One region of the Desulfobaculum senezii genome, then DNA from elsewhere that is predicted to be linked to it. Evidence: predicted binding sites of a transcription regulator. Region 1 holds the regulator's gene; each other region holds the start of a gene.
The links. The regulator sigma-54, encoded in region 1, starts transcription at its own class of promoters, with help from an activator protein. The targets are predictions, from matches to a motif close to CTGGCACGGNNNNTGCTT.
Positions count from the first base shown of each region.

Region 1 (3,639 bases):
ATACCCCGTGTCTGTTCCCATTTGGCAGTAAAGTCCGAGTGACGCACGTCCAGCCCAAGGGTCAATCCTCGGTGGTACACTTCTTTCTGACGGCGAAACAGGTCCACGAATTCGGGGATGACATCCGGGGGCAACCCGTCCACGGAGACGAAGCCAAGGTCCTCAAAAACCTTCAGGGCAGTGGATTTGCCCGCTCCGGAAAGACCAGAGAGGATAATGACGGGAAAATCCGGCTCGGTGGCCGCTCCCGGCACGACAGGTTCCATGCTTAGGCTCCCTTGATAAGGCGGACCAGTTCGTCCTTATCGCCAGCCTCCAAGAAGGCCGTGCGGAACTTCTCATCCTTAAGGGTACGGGAGATGTGGGCAAGGATGCGCAGGTGCATCCCGGCCACCTTTTCCGGCGCAAGCACAAGGAAGAAGATGTGGCAGGGCTTAAAATCCAGCGCATCAAAGTCAACGCCCTCGCGGCTTCTGGCGGCAACGACGACGATGTCGTCCAGCCCCTCCAGCTTGCCGTGGGGGATGGCGATGCCGTCGCCGATTCCAGTGGTGCCGAGGGATTCCCGTTCCAGCAGGACGTCCTTGGCCTGTTCAGGGTCAATGCCCTGCACATGCTGCGCAGCCCCGGCCACAAGTTCGGCCAGAACCGAAGACTTGGTTCTGGCCGAAAGTTCAGGGAATATCAAATCGCTATCGACAAAATCTCCGAGCTTCATTCGTACATCCCGGGATCAATGAGGCCGTACTCGCCGGTCTTGCGGCGGTAGATGACATTGACCCGTTCGGTTTCAGCGTTGCGGAACACGAGGAAATCATACTTGAAGGTGTCCAGCTGCATGGCGGCCTCGTCGGCCATCATGGGCTTGGGCGTGTAGGTGTCGGCCTGCACGATGACAGGGCCGGATGCGGCGTCCATGTCCTCGGCGTCGAATCCGCCAAGGGCGGCGACGTCCTCCTGGCGCACGGTATCGCGCGCGCGGCGGCGGTCCTTGTCCTTTTCACGCATCTTGCGGACCTGTGCGGACATCTTGTCCAGCACAAGGTCGATGGAGGAGTACATGTCTTCCGATTCCTCAACGGCGGACATGTTCATATTGTCCCCGGCAAGCGAGACCTCCGCGATGTGGCGAAACTTCTCCACACTCAGGTTGATCTGCAACTCGGCATTGCCGGTATCGGCGTACTTGATCAGCTTTTCAAAGCGCTTGCGGGCATACTGCTTGAGATGGTCCGAAGGCTCGAAATTCTTAAAGGTCAAGCTGATGTTCATCGACGATCCTCCTTAACTGCTGGGGTTGGATCGAATACTCACCATAGAGGAAAGTGTACTTGCATTCAGCCTGAAAATAAAGGGTGTTGTCGCCGCTCCGCCCCTCCTAAAAGACCTGCTTGCGTTTGGAGGAGGACGGTATGCCGAGGGAGCTGCGATATTTGGCAACAGTTCGCCGTGCGATGTTGACCTGAAGCCGCCCTTTGAGGATCTCGGCGATTTTCTCGTCCGAAAGAGGCTTTTTGGTATCTTCCTTTCCGATGAGTTCCTTGATGTGTGCCTTCACGCTCTCGGAGCCGACCTGCGATCCGTCGTCCATACCGAGGGCGCTGTTGAAGAAAAATTTCAGCTCGAACACGCCATGGGGCGTGGACACATACTTGCTGGTGGTAATGCGGCTGATGGTGGATTCGTGCATCTCGATGTCATCGGCCACATCCTTGAGGATAAGGGGCTTCAGACGGGTCACGCCATGCTCAAAGAACCCACGCTGGAAGCGCACAAGACTCTCCATAACCTTATAGAGGGTCCGCTGGCGCTGGTACAGGCTTTTCATCAGCCACTGGGCGGAACGCAGGCGCTCGTGCAGGTATTCCTTCTCCGGCGCGCCGCGCCCATCCTTCACGGAATCAAGATAGAAATCATTGACCGTCAGCTGCGGCAAACCGTCGTCATTGAGCACGATGACGAAGTCATCCTCGTACTTGTAGACGTGCACATCCGGGCTGACGTACTGCGCCTCGCCACTGCCAAAGGCAGCACCGGGCATGGGGTCGAGGGTTTGCAGAAAGTCGAGGTATTCCTTGAGGCCTTCAAGGGTGAGGCGGAACTTGCGCGCCAGCGGCTTGTAGCGGCGCTTTTCAAGGTCCTCCAGGTGGTCGCTGACGAGGGAGTGCAGGATGGGGTCGTCGTAGCCGTTGACCTCCAGCTGCACAAGCAGACACTCGCGCGGGTCGCGGGCGGCAACGCCCACGGGGTCCATGCGCTGGACGCGGTGCAGCGTTTCCTCCACGGCGTCCACGGAGCACTTGGCTTCCTCGGCGATTTCCTCAACGGTGCTTTGCAGGTAGCCCTGCGAGCCAAGGTTGCCAAGGATGACCTCTGCGATGTTCACCTGCTCCGGCGTCATGTCCGAGAGGCGGATCTGCCATTCCAGATGCCCTTCCAGCGATGGCTTGGACGAAAGGCGGGCCTCAAAGGACAAGCCCTCCTCCGGGATTTCCGCTTCACGCGCCGAGGACTGCCGCCCCGTGGAAGAGAACTCCCCGAGGTAGTTTTCCCAATCCGCGCCCTGCATCGCGTCCTGATCGCCAACGCCATCGGCCATGGCTTCGCCGTTATCTACGGCTTCTGCCGACCGGGCGTCCTGCTCGGCCTCGGCCTTCTCCTGCGACGGCTCGACGGCGGCCTCCTCCAGAAGGGGATTCTCGAGGAGTTCCTGCTGGACCATGTCCACCAACTCCACGCGGGAGAGCTGCAGCAGCTTGATGGCCTGCTGCAACTGCGGTGTCATGACCAGTTGCTGAGAGAGCTTGAGTTGTTGTCGTAGTTCAAGTGCCATGTTGGCTTATGTCTTCTTGCGAAATGTTGGCGTTGCAGATTCCGTATCAGGCTGCCCCGTCAAAGGGGGCGGAAGTGCGACAGTGCCTACGGCATCTAAAAAAAATGGTGCTTGTGCGGACTTCGTTACCGACCGCACAAGCACCATGCCACATTCACAACAAGCTTGCAACCAAGACTGGCAAGGTTCTTGAATATAGGGATTTATATAGAATTTCCGGAAGGTTACAGGCAGAACGTCTCGCCAAGGTAGACCCGGCGAGCCTTAGGATCGGCACAAATTTCTTCCGGAGTGCCGCTCAGGATGATGCGGCCTTCGTAGACAAGGTAGGCCCTGTCGCAAATACGCAGGGTTTCGCGGACGTTATGGTCGGAAATGAGCACGCCAATGCCCTTCTCTTTCAGCCCGCGTACAATTCCTTGTATGTCATCCACGGCGATGGGGTCAATCCCCGCAAAAGGCTCATCCAGCAGCATGAATTTCGGATTCAGAATAAGCGCGCGGGCGATCTCGAGCCGCCTGCGCTCACCGCCGGAGAGGTGCATGGCCTTCTGGTCCGCAAGGCGCGTGATGCCAAGCTCGTCCAGCAGCTGGTCCGCGCGCCGCTTCTGCTCTGCGCTGTCCAGCCCGCTCTGCTCCAGAATAATCTCCAGATTCTGCCGCACGGACAGCTTTTTGAAGATGGAGCTTTCCTGCGGCAGATAGCTCATGCCGAGGCGGGCGCGCTCGTGCAGGGGCAGCATGGTGATGGCCTCGTCGTCAAGGTGCACTGCGCCGCCGTTGGGCTTGATGATGCCCGCCAGCAT
Region 1 covers NZ_BAAHYU010000002.1:1,565,228-1,568,866, reverse strand. The annotation lists gene rapZ (RNase adapter RapZ) at 1-266, opposite strand, end outside; gene ACYQ2T_RS07800 (PTS sugar transporter subunit IIA) at 269-718, opposite strand; gene hpf (ribosome hibernation-promoting factor, HPF/YfiA family) at 715-1,272, opposite strand; gene rpoN (RNA polymerase factor sigma-54) at 1,379-2,833, opposite strand; gene lptB (LPS export ABC transporter ATP-binding protein) at 3,058-3,639, opposite strand, start outside.

Region 2 (3,639 bases), on a different contig from region 1:
TTTGCCGAATCCGCCGTCATGGTCCTGAACAAGATCGACCTGCTGCCCTACGTGGACTTTGACATGGAAAAGGCCCGCCGCTTCGCCACCGGCCTGAACAAGGACATCAGCATCTACCCCGTCTCCTGCAAGACCTGCGAAGGCCTCGACGGCTGGTACGCATGGCTGCGCCAGAAGGTGAAGGAAAAGAAGCAGGCCGAATAGCGCGCCGCACGGCCAGCACCGCTGCGCCGTCCCCCGCGCACAACGCCGCGCCAAAGACGACATCATCAAGGAGCATGCGCCGCGCGGCGCATGCTCCTTGTCCGCTTCTCCCCCCTGTGGGCAAGCGGGCTACGTAAGGAGACAGGAGCCAATGCCGTTCCCGGACAATCTCCCCGGAGAAGCCATCCTCAATTCCATTGCCGACGGTGTGTTCACCGTGGACTTGGACTGGACCATTACGTCCTTTAATCAGGCGGCCTCGCGCATCACGGGCGTGCCCGCGGAGGAAGCCATCGGCCAAAAATGCTGGGAGGTCTTCCACTCCAGCATCTGCGACGGCGACTGCGCCCTGCGCACCTGCCTGCGCGAAACTGGCTCCATCTCCAACAAGTCCATCTTCATCGTCCGCCCGGACGGGGAGAAGGTGCCCATCTCCATCTCCGCCTCGCCCCTGTACGACTGCGACGGCAACGTCGTAGGCGGCGTGGAGACCTTCCGCGACCTCACGGACATCCACCTCATCCGCAAGGAAATGCAGGAGTCCTACACCTTTGAGGACATCGTGGGCAAATCCGAGGCCCTGTCGCGCACCTTCCGCATATTGCCGCACATCGCCAAAAGTCAGGCCACGGTGCTGCTGCTTGGCGAGTCCGGCACCGGCAAGGAGCTGTTCGCCCGCGCCATCCACAACCTCAGCAGCCGCAAGGGCGGGCCCTTTGTCGCCGTCAACTGCGGCGCACTGCCGGACACCCTGCTGGAGTCGGAGCTGTTTGGCTACAAGGCCGGAGCCTTCACCGACGCCAAACGCGACAAGGCCGGACGCTTTCAAACCGCGCGCGGCGGCACGCTGTTCCTCGACGAAATCGGCGATATGCCGCAGAACCTGCAAGTGAAGCTCCTGCGCGTTTTGCAGGAAAAAGTCTTTGAGCCGCTGGGGTCCGAAACGCCCGTGAAGGCCGATGTCCGCGTCATCGCCGCCACCAACCGCGACCTGCAGGCCCTCGTGGATGAAGGCACCTTCCGCCAAGACCTCTATTACCGCCTGAACGTCGCGCAGATGCACCTGCCCGCCCTGCGCGAACGCCGCGAGGACATCCCCCTGCTGGTGGACTACTTTGTGCGCAAGCTCAACGCCCTGCAGGGCAAGGACGTGGAAGGCGTGTCCGAGGACGTGCTGTCCATCCTCATGCGCCACCCCTTCCCCGGCAACGTTCGCGAGCTGGAAAACGTCCTTGAATTCGCGTTCATCCTCTGCCCCTCCGGCTTTGTGCAGGTGGAGCACCTGCCCGAGCACCTCCAGCCCGAAGAGGACGCCGCGCCCATCGCAGCCGGTGACGACCAGCCCATGTCGCTGGAGCGCATCAAATGCCGCGCCGTGGCCCGCGCGCTGGCCCGTAACGGCGGCAAACGTATGAAGACCTGCCGCGAGCTGGAAATCTCCAAGGACACACTCCGGCGCATGATACGCCGCTGTCAGGATATGGGCGAATTTTAAGCCCTGCCCGCCATAGCGCGGGCTTTTTTTTCGCCTGTTTTACGATTACGGGGCACAGCGCACATAGCGCAACATGCTGAATTTCAACACTTTTCAACCAAAAGCACATTTTGGCACCATCTATGCTCATCTCCTCCCGAACACGGGCCATGGCATTTCGCCACGCCCACAATCCCGTTGCCGAGGACCACGCATGAACCTCTGTTTGGCATGCTTCGAAGACCGGCTGGCCTCTCTGCTCGAAAACACAACGAGCTTCCGCCTCTACCGCGTAGAGGACGGCACGGCGACCCCCGCCGGGGGCTTCGACATCGCCCAGAACGATACCGCGCGCCTTGTAAGCGCCCTCACCTCCTATAAGGTGGACTCCCTCGTCTGTGGTGGCGTCACCGGCTGTACGCGCCGGATGCTGCTTCAGGCCGGGCTGGACGTTCGCCCATGGGTGCGGGGCACCATTGAAGACGTGCTCAGCGCCGTGCTGGACGATAGTCTCGAACATCTCGCCATGCCCGGATGCGGCGGCAGACGCTGCGGCAGAGGCCGCATGGAGAGCGACCTTATCGCTCCCGGTTGCCGCGAACGCCGTCAGGGCTGCGGACAGGGGCACGGCATGGGTCACGGACGAGGCACGGGAAATACTCCGAAAAAGGGAGGCGCATAGATGAAAATCGCCATCACCAGTCAGGGCCAGACTCTGGACAGCTCCATCGACCCCCGCTTCGGCCGCGCCGCCGGATTCGTCCTTGTGGATACCGAAAGCGGCGACATCGACTACGCAGACAACACGCAGAACCTTACCCTGGCGCAGGGCGCGGGCATTCAGGCCGCGCAGAATGTGGCCCGCACGGGCGCACAGGCCGTCATCACCGGCCACGTTGGCCCCAAGGCCTTCACTGCACTGAACAAGGGCAAGATTGACATTTACCTTGGCGCGGCGGGCACCGTGCAGGAAGCGCTGGACGCCTTCAAGTCCGGCAAGCTGAGCGCAGCCGACGCCGCCGACAAGGAAGGCCACTGGTAGGCCGGGGAGAATGGATACCACGATGCTGAATATAGCCGTTGCCAGCGGAAAGGGCGGCACGGGCAAAACCACAGTCTCCGCAAACCTCGCCGCATGGCTTGCCTCGCGGGGCACCCATGTCACGGCGCTGGATTGCGACGTGGAGGAGCCCAACCTGCACCTTTTCCTCAAGCCGGATTGGACCGAAACCCGCACCGAGAGCGTGCCCGTCCCCGTCGTGGACGAGGACGCCTGCCTCGGCGAGGAGTGCCGCAAATGCGTGGACCTCTGCCGCTTTAAGGCGCTCATCATGATGGGCGGTTCGGTCATGGTCTTTCCCGAACTCTGTCACGGATGCGGCCTGTGCAACCTTGCATGCCCAGCAAACGCCATCACCGAGGGCGAGCGCGAAATCGGCATCGTCAGGCAAGGCCCGGCCACGGTTTCCGGCGCCAAGGGGCTCATCGTCACCGGCGGTGAACTCCGCATCGGCGAAGCCATGGCTCCGCCGCTCATTCAGGCCGTCAAAAAGGACTCGCCCGAGGCGGACGTGCGCATTATCGACAGCCCGCCCGGAACCAGCTGCCCGGTCATTGCGTCCCTTGGCAGCAGCGACCTTGCCGTGCTGGTCACCGAACCCACGCCCTTTGGCCTGCATGACCTTGAACTGGCCGTAGGCGTGCTGCGCAAGATGAACATCCCCTTTGGCGTGGTCATCAACCGCGACGGCATGGGCGACGACCGCACACACAAATACCTTGAACGCGAAGGCATCCCCCTGCTGGGCAGCCTGCCCCACTCCACCGAGGCGGCGCACTGCTACTCCGAGGGACGCCTGCACATTGAAGCCCTGCCCGATTTCTCGCAGGCCTACGCCGCCATCTGGGCGAATATCCAGAGCATGGCGGCACAGGAGGGCGCGGCATGAAGGAACTTGTAG
Region 2 covers NZ_BAAHYU010000004.1:267,852-271,490, forward strand. The annotation lists gene hypB (hydrogenase nickel incorporation protein HypB) at 1-204, shown strand, start outside; gene ACYQ2T_RS16145 (sigma-54 interaction domain-containing protein) at 356-1,699, shown strand; gene ACYQ2T_RS16150 (NifB/NifX family molybdenum-iron cluster-binding protein) at 1,893-2,360, shown strand; gene ACYQ2T_RS16155 (NifB/NifX family molybdenum-iron cluster-binding protein) at 2,361-2,720, shown strand; gene ACYQ2T_RS16160 (ATP-binding protein) at 2,746-3,627, shown strand; gene ACYQ2T_RS16165 (ATP-binding protein) at 3,624-3,639, shown strand, end outside.
Region 2: ACYQ2T_RS16150 (NifB/NifX family molybdenum-iron cluster-binding protein) is a predicted target of sigma-54. The motif match lies at 1,810-1,827, and genes of this name have one in related genera.

Region 3 (3,639 bases), 280 kb from region 1:
GGGGGCGGCAGGTCAGGCCATGAATGAACTGACCTCCACCGGTCTGGACTCCGTTCTCTCCTCGCTTATCGACAGCGGCAAGCCCCTCCTTGGCATCTGCGTGGGCTGCCAAATTATGCTCGACTCGTCGGAGGAGAACAACACCACCACCCTCGGCATCATCCCCGGCATTTGCCGCCGCTTTGACGGCGACATGACCGAAGAGGACGGCACCCCCGTGCGCATCCCGCATATGGGCTGGAACGCCGTCACGCCGAAGAATCCCGACGAGCGCCTGTTCCGGGGCATTGAGCCGGGTGCGGAGTTCTACTACGTGCACAGCTACTACCCGGACGCGGACGCACAGTATGTTCTGGCCACCACCACCTACGGGCACGAATTCTGCGCCATGCACGGGCGCGAAGGCCTGTGGGCCGTGCAGTTCCATCCCGAAAAGAGCGGCAGGCCTGGCCTCGCCCTGCTCAAGAATTTCCACGACTACTGCCTGGAGGTCAAAAATGCTGAGTAAGCGCATCATCCCGTGCCTTGATGTCCGCGACGGCAGGCTGACCAAGGGCATCAAGTTCAAGGACAACATCGACATCGGCGACCCGGTGGACACCGCGCGCACCTACTATGAGGAAGGCGCGGACGAGCTGGTCTTCTACGACATCACCGCCTCGCACGAGCGCCGCGGCATTATGCTCAAGGTTGTGGAAGCCGTGGCGCAGGAAATCTTCATCCCCTTCTCCGTTGGCGGCGGCATCTCCACCGTCAGCGATATGCGCGACGTGCTCCTTGCCGGTGCGGAGAAGATTTCCGTCAACTCCGCCGCCGTAAAGAACCCGGACATCATCTCCGAAGGCGCGGCGGCTTTTGGCTCGCAGTGCATCGTGGTGGGCATGGACGTCCTGCGCGTTCCCGTGTCCGAGTCGATTCCCTCTGGCTATGAAATTGTCATCCACGGTGGCCGCAAGCACATGGGCATGGACGCCATCGCATGGGCGAAGCGCGCCGAGGCCCTTGGCGCAGGCGAACTCTGCGTCAACTCCATCGACGCGGACGGCACCAAGGACGGCTACGAGCTGAACCTGACCCGCACCATCGCCGACGCCGTGCACATCCCGGTCATCGCCTCCGGCGGTGCTGGCACGCCCGAACATATGGCCGACGCCATCACCGAAGGCCACGCCTCCGCGGCGCTCATCGCCTCCATTGTCCACTACGGCGAATACTCCATCCGCCAGTGCAAGGACGTGATGCAGCAGCGCGGCGTCAAAGTCCGTAGCGTCTGGTAAACGCCCACCCTGCCCCTTTCCGGCACTTCCAGCCCCCGTGCACCCGCGCGGGGGCTTTTTCGTCTGGGCGCATATTGCGCCCTGCCCCGCACAGAAACAGGCGAAACATGCGCCTTTTCAAAACCGGGTAAAATCATAACCACTTGTCTTCCTTGACTTTCCACATCCGGCACAGCCTTTGCTCACTTCAAAGCAACAGAGCAACACACAAAACAGGAGGTCTTTCCTCATGAAGTATGCAATCAGCAGTACCGGCCCGGAACTCACCAGCGCACTGGACCCGCGCTTTGGCCGCGCCCCGGTCTTTCTCATCCACGACACGGAAACCGGCCAGACCGCAGCCATTGACAACACCGCCGCCACACAGCCGCAGGGCGCAGGCATTCAGGCCGCGCAGACCGTTGTGGACGCTGGCGTACAGGCCGTTATCACCGGCCGCGTTGGCCCCAAGGCCGAAGCCGCGCTGACGCAGGCGGGCCTGCGCATCATCACGGTGAACGCCGCCACATGCAGCGACGCCCTCGCTCAGGCCGAATCCGGCCAGACCGCACCCAGCACGCCCCAGCCCGGACAGGGCCGCGGTCAAGGCATGGGCCAAGGCGGCGGACGCGGCGCAGGGTGCGGCATGGGTAGGGGCATGGGCGGCGGCCGAGGTGGCCGTGGCGGTTGTGGCCGCGGCATGGGCGGTGGCGGCGGACGCGGCATGGGTGGCGGCAGACGCTAACCCACAGCCCGCGAATCCACTGGCCCCGTGCCATAAAAAAAGACCGCCCACGGCGAGGCCGGGGACGGTCTATCGTATCATGCGCGCCGCAGCCGCCCGGCAGGGCAGCCCGGCGCGCACAGGCGCGGCCGGTGTCAATGCCACAAGCCGCGCCGTCTTGGCTTTTTCGCGCCGTTAGTCCACGAGGAAATATGCCTCGGGCTTGGCATTGCAGACAGGACACTTCTCCGTGGGCTTGCCTTCGTGCACGTGGCCGCACACGCTACAGACGTAGTATTCCGTGGCGGGCAGACCTTCGGGGTCATTCAGCGCCTTTTCGTACAGGCAGGCGTGCACTTCCTCAACGGCGTTGGCAAAGCCAAAGTACCGCTCTGCCGCGCGCTCGCCCTCGGCCTTGGCGTCCTCAATCATGGCCGGGTACATTTCCTTGAATTCATGCGTCTCGCCAGCGATGGCGGTCATCAGGTTCTCCTTGGTGGAACCGACGCCCTTGAGCAGACGCAGGTGCGCATGCGCGTGCACCGTCTCCGCAGCGGCGGCTGCGCGGAACAACTTGGCAACCTGCGCCAGCCCTTCCTTATCGGCCTTCTCGGCAAAGGCAAGGTACTTGCGGTTGGCCTGAGACTCACCGGCAAACGCCGCTTCCAAATTCGCTGTGGTCTTACTCATTTCACGTCTCCTTACGAGAGCTTTTTTGGGGATGGCAAACCGCTTGTGGTTTGCCGTTTTTCCTCAATCTGATGTAGCCTATTCGGTGATACATCAAAATTCATCCGTTGTCCGTCCACGCCCCGCACCAAGGAGGAGCCATGGACTGGTACCGCATAACGCTCAGCATGCAGGATGTCGCGGCCGGAGAAACCGCCCGGCTTCAGGACAAGTTCATCCACGCCGTGAATCAAAACACGGCAGCGGCCGATATGCAAATGTATGCCCTCAACGAGGACGACCGCCCGTACAGCGTCTTTTACTTTTCGCCCGGCTGCGGGGAAATTATCCTCAAGCAGTTTCTCGACTACCAGCCCGCCGCCTGCGGACAGCCAAACATTGACGACCTGATGCTCCTTGTCGGGCAGGGGCGCGCGGCGACGTAATACGCTGCGATGACACATCCACCGGCGACTGCGCGCCATTTCGTCATGCGCCCCGTACTGCGGCGCTAATGCCCCCGGCGCTTTTGCCGCCGCTTCTCCTGCCGCTCGGCAAAACGACGCTCCCGCAGGGCGTCGCGACGTTCCCGCGCTGCTTTCCTGCGCATCTGTTTGTCATCCAGATACTGCTCCTTGGCGGCATCACGCGCCTTGCTCACGCCGTGGGCGGCCTTGCGCTCGCGCGCTATCTCGCGGTGCTGGCGCTTTGGGTTCGCCGCCCGGCGCGTCCGCTCCTGCGCCGCAAATGGGCGCGAAAAAGCCAGCCGCTGGTACTGCGAACCAGTGGCAAAGGCGGCTATCTCCGGCCCGGTCGGCTCCGCGCCAAACACACGGCGCGCCACGCGGAAGGTGTCCTGATGCCGTATCTCCGCGTACCCGACCCAAAAGCCGTCTTCAAAAACAATGCAAAAGCTCGTGCGGTAGAACTCCATGCGGTTACCCCTTTGAATGGAATGCACATCCGGAAACGGACAACCCAAGGGGGGAA
Region 3 covers NZ_BAAHYU010000002.1:1,290,173-1,293,811, reverse strand. The annotation lists gene hisH (imidazole glycerol phosphate synthase subunit HisH) at 1-508, shown strand, start outside; gene hisF (imidazole glycerol phosphate synthase subunit HisF) at 498-1,277, shown strand; gene ACYQ2T_RS06610 (NifB/NifX family molybdenum-iron cluster-binding protein) at 1,507-2,001, shown strand; gene ACYQ2T_RS06605 (rubrerythrin family protein) at 2,176-2,670, opposite strand; gene ACYQ2T_RS06600 (hypothetical protein) at 2,811-3,095, shown strand; gene ACYQ2T_RS06595 (YjdF family protein) at 3,161-3,583, opposite strand.
Region 3: ACYQ2T_RS06610 (NifB/NifX family molybdenum-iron cluster-binding protein) is a predicted target of sigma-54. The motif match lies at 1,444-1,461, and genes of this name have one in related genera.

Region 4 (3,639 bases), on a different contig from region 1:
TATGCGTGATAAGGGCGAGGACGAGTACCCCCAGCTTTTGCCTGTCGTCAAAGCTGTACTCGTTCATGCGCGCCTCGCTGTAGTAGCTTTCGCTATACTGGAGGGCGAAGCAGATTTCCGCGCCCAGCAGGACGATAATCCAGCTGATAAAGGTCCAGATGAGAAACAGCGGCACCTGCGCAAAGCTGCCGTAGATGGCGTTGTAGTTGGTGGAGGTGGCTTGGTACTGGATGTAGGCCATTTGCACCAACTGCCACAGGCTGCCAGCGATGACCGCGCCGCCGAGGGCGGCGGGAAAGCGCACCCGCGTGTTGGGGATAAAGACATAAATAAAAATAAGCGCCAGCCACGTGGTGAAATAAGGCAGCAGCTTGAGCAGGGCGATGTACAGCGTGCTGAAGACCGAAACGCTCAGAATCTGTTGCACCACGTGCGTACTCTGGAGCGACGCCGTGGAGCTGATGGCGACGATGATGAGCAGTGGGCAGACCATGGTCACGGCCAGATAGTCCGAGAACTTGCGCCACAGGCTGCGCTGGCTCTTGACGCCAAAAATGGAATTAAAACTGGCCTCAATGTTCCCCAGCAGCGAGATAACCGTCATGAAGAGCAGTGTCACGCCGGCTACGCCCAGCGTGCTGACGTTGGTGTTGTTAATGTAGCCGATGATGGTTTCCACCACCTCGGGGTTGCCTGTGGTGGCCTGCATGAGCAGGGTGCGGATGAAGGTAGAGTTCTGGAACCCAAAGCCCTTGGAAATGGAGAACGCCACGGCCAAAAGCGGCACCATGGAGAGGACGGTGGTATAGGCCAGCGCCGAGGCGCGCAGCAGGCACTGGTCGGCCACAAAGCCCCGGCCGATCATATACAGCCAGCGCATCAGGCGCGCCAGCTGCTTTTCGGCAAAGGAGCTGGTTTCATCAAGTGGGTCGTGAACGCGGGGGAGGCGGAACACGGCGTCCTCCAGTGGTGGCGCGGATGCGGGCATCCGCTGGGTGAGCGTTTGGCGGGCACGAAGGGCGCTGTGGCGGCTTCGTGCCCGTGTTTGGTTTTCGTCAAACTGGCGCGGGGTGGGCGCGCGCCATAGGGGGCTAGGCGATGCCGGTTTCCTCGGCCACACCGGCCATAGCGGTGATGGACAGGGTCAAAAACGCGCCAAGGTCCATGCCCAGCTTGTCACACTCGTGGATGCGCTCGCGGTTGACGCTGGCGGCGAAGGATTTGTCCTTCATTTTCTTTTTCAGGCTTTTGGCCTTCATGCCGTCCATGCGGGTGGGGCGCACAAGGGCGGCGGCGGAGATGAGGCCGGTGACGGTCTCTGCCGCGCGCAGGGCGTAGTCGAAAGTGCTCTCGGCGGCAACGCCGGTGCATTCTTCATTGTGGGCAATGATGGCGTGCAGGGCGTCTTCTGGCATTTTCCCGTCCAGCATATCTTTGGCCATGGCGCCGTGTTGTTCGGGGGTGTCTTTGGTCATGGGGTAGTCAAGGTCGTGCAGCAGGCCGGTGATGCCCCACAGCTCGGCGTCCGCCTCAAACTGCGGCGCAAGGGCGCGCATGATGGCTTCGGTCTGCTTGGCGTGATTGATCAGGTGCGGTTCGGGATTTTGCGTGGTAATAAGGGCCAGCGCTTCGTCTCGTGTCATCATTGGTATCTCCTCAAAAAGATAATGTATGCGGCAAGCCTACAGGAAAGACGCCAAAAAGGGCAAATGCTTCGCTGGAATTGCGGTGTTTCAGTATCTAGGCATGCTTATTGCTTAATACCCTGCTGAGAGGGGGAATCGTCGGTTTTTCGACGTCGTCATTCCCGTTAGGAGAGCGTGTACATGAATAGATTAAGTAGCATAACCAAACAGATTGCGGCGCTTCAGAAGATATCGCAGTTCCGCGGCGGGCAGGGCCTGCCGCTAGGGGATGCGGCCTTTGGCAGTATGTTGCAGAGCATTCTTACCGGCGGCCCGGGAACATACACGGGCGTTGAAGGCCAGCTGATGCTGGGCCGGGAATTCATAAACGGTATGACCGGTGAGGGCGGGGCGCATCAGGCCAGCGAATTCGCAGGGCTGACGGACGCCTCCATGCTCATCGACACGTTGTCGGACTCTGGCGGCGACGCGCGGAGCGGCGGCGAGGGAACCTTCCCCGGCGCGCTGGGCGGCGCCAATGCGTTGGCAACCATGCTGGAGACCCTGCGTAACGTCCACCACAGACAACGCGCCGAGGCCATGACCACGGCGCAACACCACGGCGCTGCGGGCGATTCCTTTGCCACAGTCAGCGCCAAGACCGACGCCGGCGCCCAGCCAGGCAGTGCGGCCGTGCAGGCCGCCAAGGCCGGGACCACAGCTGACGCCGACGCTGCGGCAGGCGCTGTAATGGCGCAGGCCGCAGGCCACACGTCCGCTGAATCGCCCTCACGGCAGGCGGCAACGCAGGCTATGGAAAATAAGGCCTATGGCAGTCGCGAGGCCGCGCGCCTTGCAGGCTTGCTGGCGGCGCGTTTTGAATCCAATGGCGACCCCGGCGTGATCGGGTATGACCGGGTGGGCGGCACGTCCTACGGCATGTATCAGATTTCATCGCGCGCGGGGACCTTTGACGGTTTTCTGACATACCTTGACCGCCACGCGCCCAAGTGGGCCGAGGCCCTGCGCGGTGCGGGCAAAGCCAACACTGGTTCCACCACGGGAGCCGTTCCCGCCGCGTGGAAGGATATTGCGCAGGCGGAGCCGGAGCGCTTTGCCGATGTGCAGCACGAGTTCATCCGCGAGACGCACTTCCTGCCGGCGGCGCGTAAGGTGGCCGAGCTGACAGGGCTGGACCTTGAAGGCGAGGGCGGCGTGCTGGCGCAGGTGCTGTGGAGCACCGCCGTACAGCACGGGGCATCCGGCTCGGCGCGCATCTTTGCCAGCGCCGTGGATGCTGTGAACAGAAATGGCGCCGATGACTTTGGCAAGTCGCTTATTCAGGAAGTGTACGCCCACCGCAGCGGCCAGTTTGGCTCCTCCACGGAGCGGGTCCGCAGTGCGGTGCACAGCCGCTTTGCCAGCGAGATGGAGCTTGCGCTGTCGCTGTTTGACGGCGGGGATACGACCCTGTCCGGCATGCTTGCCTAGAAGGGCGGAGACCGGCGGCGTTTTGGCCGTGTAACGCGGTCATCCTGTGGGCGCGGACTGTCCGCGTGCCTTGCGCCGCGTTCTGTTAGAATCGTCTGCAAGACAACGGGCCAGCTTGGCCGGAAAAAATACGCGGCGCGTCAGCTTTATGGCGCGCTTGTGGCGGCGGGCCACGCTTTTCAACCCCGGATGCGGCAACGCGTCCGGGGTTGGTGCATGTGGGGCTGTGGCGGACGCCGCGCGCCATAGGGCAGGGGAAGGTTCCCGGCCGTGCGGCGGCGGAGCGGCAGAGGGCACTGTCTGGGCGCACTGTTCGGGCGTAAGAGCTGGGCGCGATAGCTGGGCGCGGCACCTTGGACGACCCGTGCGGGGTTAGGCTCCATCGTGCAAGAGAGCGTGGAGGGTTTCGTCAATCTGCTCCTGCGCGCCGTTGACGCAGGCGGGTAGGTCATCCGGGGTAAGGCGCAGGGCGTCCCACGCTTCGCTAGAGAGCGGCGGCACAAGGCGCTCTGTGGTGTGGCCG
Region 4 covers NZ_BAAHYU010000003.1:652,229-655,867, forward strand. The annotation lists gene ACYQ2T_RS11970 (YhjD/YihY/BrkB family envelope integrity protein) at 1-955, opposite strand, end outside; gene ACYQ2T_RS11975 (HDIG domain-containing metalloprotein) at 1,092-1,646, opposite strand; gene ACYQ2T_RS11980 (VgrG-related protein) at 1,827-3,116, shown strand; gene ACYQ2T_RS11985 (HDOD domain-containing protein) at 3,489-3,639, opposite strand, start outside.
Region 4: ACYQ2T_RS11980 (VgrG-related protein) is a predicted target of sigma-54. The motif match lies at 1,742-1,759, and genes of this name have one in related genera.